Metabacillus sp. B2-18: one gene and its partner. The protein of the gene in region 1 interacts with the protein of each later gene in a pairwise test. Links are inferred from orthologs where the notes say so. Each region holds a gene or a part of one and is shown in the gene's direction. Other genes may lie near its edges.

The links.
Region 2: the proteins of tuf (region 1) and LPC09_RS18285 interact in binary tests that used the Bacillus subtilis proteins (3 or more experiments, as listed by UniProt). The link is inferred for Metabacillus sp. B2-18 from one-to-one orthologs.

Annotation. Positions count from the first base shown.
Region 1 is NZ_CP088245.1:138,227-142,521, forward strand. The notes cover bases 82-2,972. They hold tuf (elongation factor Tu), read left to right. Parts: upstream 82-877; coding sequence 878-2,068; downstream 2,069-2,972. Other genes in these bases: fusA (elongation factor G), read left to right, coding at 82-762. Also shown: more of fusA, read left to right, coding at 1-81; rpsJ (30S ribosomal protein S10), read left to right, coding at 3,335-3,643; rplC (50S ribosomal protein L3), read left to right, coding at 3,687-4,295. UniProt on the Bacillus subtilis protein: GTP hydrolase that promotes the GTP-dependent binding of aminoacyl-tRNA to the A-site of ribosomes during protein biosynthesis.
Region 2 is NZ_CP088245.1:3,584,772-3,588,260, reverse strand. Bases 1-2,787 are described here. They hold LPC09_RS18285 (rod shape-determining protein), read left to right. Parts: upstream 1-776; coding sequence 777-1,799; downstream 1,800-2,787. Other genes in these bases: mreC (rod shape-determining protein MreC), read left to right, coding at 1,984-2,787; ltrA (group II intron reverse transcriptase/maturase), read left to right, coding at 1-250. In the rest of the region: more of mreC, read left to right, coding at 2,788-2,916; rod shape-determining protein MreD, read left to right, coding at 2,913-3,431.

The DNA of each region.
Region 1 (4,295 bases):
ACTGACCCAGAAACTGGTCAAACAATCATTGCGGGTATGGGTGAACTTCACCTAGATATCCTGGTTGATCGTATGAAACGTGAATTCAAAGTAGAAGCTAATGTTGGTGCACCTCAGGTTGCTTATCGTGAAACTTTCCGTCAAGGAGCAAAAGTTGAAGGGAAATTTGCACGTCAATCTGGTGGTCGTGGTCAATTCGGACACGTTTGGATCGAGTTCGAACCAAACGAAGAAGGTAAAGGCTTCGAATTTGAAAACAAAATCGTTGGTGGGGTAGTTCCACGTGAATACGTTCCTGCAGTTCAAGCTGGTCTTGAAGATGCAATGCAGAACGGTGTTCTTGCTGGTTTCCCATTAGTTGATGTAAAAGCTGCTTTAGTAGATGGATCTTACCATGACGTTGACTCAAGTGAGATGGCGTTCAAGATCGCAGCATCTTTAGCACTTAAAAATGCTGTATCAAAATGTAGCCCAGTAATCCTAGAGCCAGTTATGAAGGTAGAAGTTGTAATTCCAGAAGAATACATGGGAGATATCATGGGAGGAGTTACTTCTCGCCGTGGACGTGTAGAAGGTATGGAAGCTCGTGGTAATGCTCAAGTAGTACGTGCTATGGTTCCACTATCTGAAATGTTTGGTTATGCAACTTCATTACGTTCTAACACTCAAGGACGTGGTGTATTCACAATGCACTTTGATCACTATGAAGAAGTTCCAAAATCAATTTCTGAAGAAATTATCAAAAAAAATAAAGGTGAGTAATTGATTTTACCCCCTTTTATGAAGTATAACTACTTATGTGAGAACAGAAAGTGATGTTTCACTTTCTGTTACATATATCCCAAAAAAAAATAGAACTCTAAGGAGGATTTTTAGAATGGCTAAAGAAAAATTCGACCGTTCCAAAACGCATGCTAATATCGGTACAATCGGACACGTTGACCATGGTAAAACAACTTTAACAGCTGCAATCACTACTGTACTTGCTAAGCGCAGTGGTAAAGGTGCAGCGATGGCATATGATATGATCGATGCTGCTCCTGAAGAGCGTGAGCGTGGAATCACTATCTCAACTGCACACGTTGAGTATGAAACTGAAACTCGTCACTATGCACACGTTGACTGCCCAGGACATGCTGACTATGTTAAAAACATGATCACTGGTGCTGCTCAAATGGACGGTGGGATCCTAGTAGTATCTGCTGCTGACGGCCCAATGCCACAAACTCGTGAGCACATCTTATTATCTCGTCAAGTAGGTGTACCTTACCTTGTTGTATTCTTAAACAAATGTGACATGGTTGATGACGAAGAGTTATTAGAACTAGTTGAAATGGAAGTTCGTGACTTACTTTCTGAGTACGATTTCCCAGGTGACGATGTACCTGTAATCAAAGGTTCTGCTCTTAAAGCACTTGAAGGTGAAGCTGAGTGGGAAGAAAAAATCGTTGAACTTATGAACGCTGTTGATGAGTACATCCCAACTCCAGAACGTGACACTGACAAGCCATTCATGATGCCAGTAGAGGACGTATTCTCTATCACTGGTCGTGGAACAGTTGCTACAGGTCGTGTTGAGCGTGGACAAGTTAAAGTTGGTGACGTAATCGACATCATCGGTTTAACTGAAGAGCCAAAATCAACTACTGTAACAGGTGTTGAAATGTTCCGTAAGCTTCTTGATTATGCTGAAGCTGGTGACAACATCGGTGCACTTCTTCGTGGGGTTGCTCGTGATGATGTTCAACGTGGTCAAGTACTTGCTAAACCAGGTACAATCACTCCACACACTAACTTCAAAGCAGAAGTTTATGTATTATCAAAAGAAGAAGGTGGACGTCACACTCCATTCTTCACTAACTACCGTCCTCAGTTCTACTTCCGTACAACTGACGTAACTGGTATCTGCCAACTTCCTGAAGGTATCGAAATGGTTATGCCTGGGGATAACGTTGAAATGACAGTTGAGCTTATTGCTCCAATCGCGATTGAAGAAGGAACTAAATTCTCAATCCGTGAAGGTGGACGTACAGTAGGCGCTGGCGTTGTAGCTTCTATCCAATCTTAATTTGTAATTGATAAAAGGCGAGCATATATTGCTCGTCTTTTTTTGTATATAAATTTAAACACTAATGTGAATGGAGTTTATAAATTCGATGAAACTCCAAATGATGGCTAATTGTAGAAAAATAACTTTCTTAAAGAGAATGATGAACAAAGGAGGTGAAAATGAAGAGAGAATTGGTCTTCATAAGGAGAATGAAGAACAAAGGAGGTGAAGATGAAGAAAGAGATGGTCTTCATAAAGGGAATGAAGACCAAAGATGATAATAATGAAGAGAGAAATGGTCTTCATAAAGAGAATGAAGACCAAAGATGATAATAATGAAGAGAGAAATGGTCTTCATAAAGAGAATGAAGACCAAAGATGATAATAATGAAGAGAGAAATGGTCTTCATAAAGGGAATGAAGACCAAAGATGATAATAATGAAGAGAGAAATGGTCTTCATAAAGGGAATGAAGACCAAAGATGATAATAATGAAGAGAGAAATGGTCTTCATAAGGAGAATGAAGACCAAAGGTGATAATAATGAAGAGAGAAATGCTCTTCATAAGATGGATGAAGAGCAAACATATTGTTAATGAAGAAAGAGATGATCCTTATTACCAATATGAAGCAAGAACGAGGTTATATTTATATGAGAATTGAACTCATAAGAGCACTCACTTCTCTATAAAAATAACACCAAGACAATCAAGCTGCTCAAATCCTATAAAAATATGATAAGATACTTCTCTTGACACCCAGTTCATCAATTTCGATTGCCATAAATAAACCACAATCATAAATCTCGTATTATACCTTTTCAGTAATAAGCACGAGTACCTACAAAAAATGCATACATCTAATATTCCTTGGTACTTCGATAAATGAATTAATTCTATTTCTACTATATAAATAAGTTTTCTCTTAAGTCGTATCTGATTATTGAGACATAAATTAGACTGAATAATGATCATCTTAATAAGATCTTTCTTTTAAAAAAGATTATTTCACTTACATTTCTAATACATGAATAATAAACCAACAATGATATCCTTGATATCTTTATACATTCTATGTATAATATGAAAAGTGCTCAAGAAACTAGGTATTTTAAATAGTTCTTGCATCTAACATAAGTTTTATGTATAATAGACAATGTTGGTCTTTGACTGCGATGAAGCAGGAGGTTGCCGATACACACGGCCGCTTTGCCATGGCGTGTGTAGGGAAAATTCTTGCGGAGAAAATGTCTATTTTAAAAGTAGGCGAAAAGGAGGGAAAATAATGGCAAAACAAAAGATTCGTATCCGTTTAAAAGCTTATGATCACAGAATTCTTGATCAATCTGCAGAGAAAATTGTGGAAACTGCAAAACGTTCTGGTGCAAATGTTTCTGGTCCAATTCCGTTACCAACAGAAAGATCAGTATACACAATCCTACGTGCAGTTCATAAATACAAAGATTCTCGTGAGCAATTCGAAATGCGTACGCATAAGCGTTTAATTGATATCATCAGCCCAACACCACAAACAGTTGATGCTTTAATGCGTCTTGACTTACCGTCAGGTGTTGATATTGAAATCAAATTATAATTTTTTAAAATAAATGATTGATAATTTATAGGAGGTGTGACTCATGACCAAAGGAATCTTAGGAAGAAAAGTCGGTATGACGCAAGTATTTGCTGAAAACGGTGATTTAATTCCGGTAACTGTTATCGAAGCTACTCCAAACGTGGTTCTTCAAAAGAAATCTGTTGATACTGATGGATACAACGCGGTTCAATTAGGATTTGAAGATAAACGTGAAAAGCTTTCTAACAAACCAGAAAAAGGACACGTTGCAAAAGCTAATACTGCACCTAAGCGCTTCGTTAAAGAACTTCGTGAAGCTAGCTTAGAGCAAATCGAAGTAGGTCAAGAAGTCAAAGTTGATATTTTCACAGCAGGTGAAATCGTAGATGTAACAGGAGTTTCTAAAGGGAAAGGTTTCCAAGGCTCTATTAAACGCCACGGACAATCTCGTGGACCAATGTCCCACGGTTCTCGTTACCATCGTCGTCCAGGTTCAATGGGACCTGTAGCACCTAACCGTGTATTCAAAAACAAACTATTACCAGGTCGTATGGGTGGAGAGCGTATTACTGTTCAAAACTTAGAGATCGTTAGAGTAGATGCAGAACGCAATCTATTATTAATCAAAGGTAATGTACCAGGACCTAAAAAAGCACTTATCACTGTGAAA
Region 2 (3,489 bases), 3.4 Mb from region 1 along the record:
ACAATCAGTCGATATAATTGAAAATACGTTACTTTACGGTGGCAGAACAAGCCTCATTGAACGCCTCTTAGCTGAAAAGTGTGAATGGTGTGGTGCAGAAAATGTTCCATTAGAAATGCATCATGTCAATAAACTTAAAGATTTAAAAGGTAAGAAACGATGGGAACAAACCATGATTGCAAGAAATCGCAAGACGATTGCCATGTGTGTAAAATGCCACCATGACTTACACAATGGAAAGTTAGATTGATAAATGGAAAGCCGTATACTCTGAGAGGAGTACGTACGGTTTGGAGGGGAGTTCTTGGAAACCTACTTAGGCAACTAAGCAAGGCGCCGGGTTCTTACCCTACTTTAAGGAAGCTTTAAAAAGATCTGCAGCTTCTTTAATATGCATCCATAATCATCCTTCTGGTGACCCGTCACCGAGTAGAGAAGACATTGAGGTAACAAAACGGTTATCAGAATGTGGAAAGGTGTTAGGCATAGAACTTTTGGACCATCTTATCATTGGTGAACAAAAATTTGTTAGTCTGAAAGAAAAAGGCTACATGTAATACTTTTTTTTTTGAGCAATTACGATATAATAAGTCTTATGGGTTTTTTAGGGTCACCAAAAAAGCTCATGTTTTTATGGAAGATGAAGAAAAGTTACGAAAAAGAACTCACTTGTTAGTAACGAGCAAGCTAACCTCAAAAAGAAGAAAGTTGCATTCTGTCAATTTTCATAAAAATAAGCAAAAGCATATTTCGTTTCAGAAAGGAAGATACACCCTATGTTCGGTATTGGTACAAGAGACCTTGGAATAGATTTGGGGACTGCAAACACACTTGTGTTTGTTAAAGGAAGAGGAATTGTTGTTAGGGAGCCATCTGTAGTTGCTCTGCAAACAGACACAAAGCAAATTGTTGCCGTTGGTAATGATGCAAAAAACATGATCGGACGTACGCCAGGAAATGTCGTTGCCCTTCGACCAATGAAGGATGGCGTTATTGCGGATTATGAAACAACAGCAACAATGATGAAGTATTATATTAAGCAAGCAACGAAAACAAAAGGTGTTTTCTCAAGAAAGCCTTATGTTATGGTTTGTGTTCCTTCAGGTATAACAGCGGTAGAGGAAAGAGCAGTTATTGATGCAACAAGACAAGCAGGTGCCCGTGATGCTTATACAATAGAAGAGCCATTTGCTGCTGCTATCGGTGCAAATCTGCCTGTTTGGGAACCAACAGGTAGTATGGTTGTTGATATTGGTGGAGGAACGACGGAAGTAGCCATTATTTCACTAGGTGGAATTGTTACAAGTCAATCAATTCGTGTTGCCGGTGATGAAATGGATGAGGCTATTACTACATACATTCGCAAAACATATAACTTAATGATTGGTGATCGTACGGCTGAAGCGATCAAAGTAGAAATTGGTTCAGCAGGTTCTCCTGATGGCGTGGAAAACATGGATATTCGTGGACGTGACTTATTAACAGGATTACCGAAAACAATTGAGATTACGGCTGAGGAAATTGCCGAAGCCCTAAAAGACACGGTTTATATGATTGTTGATTCAGTGAAAAATACATTGGAAAAAACTCCACCAGAGCTTGCTGCGGATATTATGGATCGTGGAATTGTGTTAACAGGAGGGGGAGCCCTTCTTCGCAACCTTGATAAGGTGATTGGTGAAGAAACGAATATGCCGGTATTAATTGCAGAAGATCCGTTAGATTGTGTTGCAATCGGAACAGGTAAAGCTTTAGAGCATATTCATTTGTTTAAAAATAAAGCTAGAGACAGTCGTTAACTTTTGTAAGCAATAGTTTTATAAATCAGGCTGGTACTGACTCGCAGTGCTGGCTCTGTTTTATGTTAGTAAGAAGAATAAGATTCTCCTGCAATAATAGGATAAAAAAGACAAAGGTTTTCGCCATTCTACTTGGCGCTAAGCCGAGTTTTTCTACTAAATTAGAAATAAGAGGGTGTTCATCATGCCACAGTTTTTTCTAAATAAACGCCTTATCTTGTTACTAGTAAGTGTGATCGTTTTAGTGGCATTGATTGGTTTTTCTTTAAAAGATAATCGAGAGCTATCATGGCCGGAACAATTTTTGCAAGACACCGTAAGTGTTTTTCAATCAATTTTTCATAAGCCTGCAACATACGTATCAAACTTCTTTGAAAATGTGAACGATTTAAAAAATACGTATGAAGAAAATGAGCTACTAAAAAGTAGACTTGATGAATATATGCAGCTTGAAGCTGATTTACAAGAGTACAAAATTGAAAATGAAAAACTAAAGGCTGAGCTTGGAAAGGTTGCCGATTTAAGGGATTATAATCCAATATTTTCAGCTGTTATAGGTCGAAATCCAGATAAATGGTATGACTATGTATCCATTGATAAAGGAGAACAAGACGGGGTTGAGCCGAACATGGCTGTTGTCACAGCACAGGGACTGGTTGGGAAAGTAAAATCAACCTCTCAATTCACATCGACTGTACAACTTTTAAGTGCAACAGATTTGAAAAATCGAATATCAGCTGAGGTGCAACCACTGCCAGTAGCAGATGGTGATGAAAAAGAAAACGACACAACTAAAAATAATGAGAAAATTACAGGGTTAATTGAAGGTTATGACGAAGAAAAAGGAGCCCTTCTGCTTCGTCGAATTGAATCAAATGTTAAGCTTGTGGAAGGTCAAAAAGTCATAACAGCAGGCATAGGAGGAGTTTTCCCTGGAGGAATTCTTATTGGGGAGATTACCGAAGTAGAGCCTGATTCTTATGGGTTGGAACAAATGGCCTATGTAAAGCCTGCAGCTAATTTTTACGATATTGACCGGGTATGGGTAGCGAAGCGAAACGCAGCATCAGAAGATCCGGTGGAAGCATTGGCTGAAGAGGAGGAGGAGGAATCTTGAGACGTTTCATTCTTCCTTTTCTTGTCTTTTTTTCTTTTATAAGTGAAAGCATCTTTGCACATTTAGTTTCACTTTCATTTATATCCGAAGATTATATATTTGTTCCGAGATTTATTTTAATTTTTGTCATTTTCATAACTGTATACTTAAATCGTACCCAAGGTATGTTATTTGGCTTTATATTTGGACTTTTACACGATATTATTTATATTGAAGTCATGGGAATTTATCTTTTTGCATACGGATTCTTGGCCTATCTTATATCAAAGGCAATGAAGGTACTACATGGACACGTATTAATTGTATTATTTCTTACTCTCTTAGCTATATCTGTGCTTGAATACTATGTTTATGGAATTAACTATTTAATTGATGCAACAAAAATGTCTCTCTATGATTTTACAACGTTAAGGTTACTTCCAACCTTGGCAATGAATCTTGTTGTTGCTGGTTTATTTATTTATCCATTAAAAACATTTTTAACGAAATTAAAGTTGGCAGAGTCAGAGGATTAAGATTAACTGGCAATGAGGTTCCTATAACATTCAATATAAAATGAATGATATGATTACA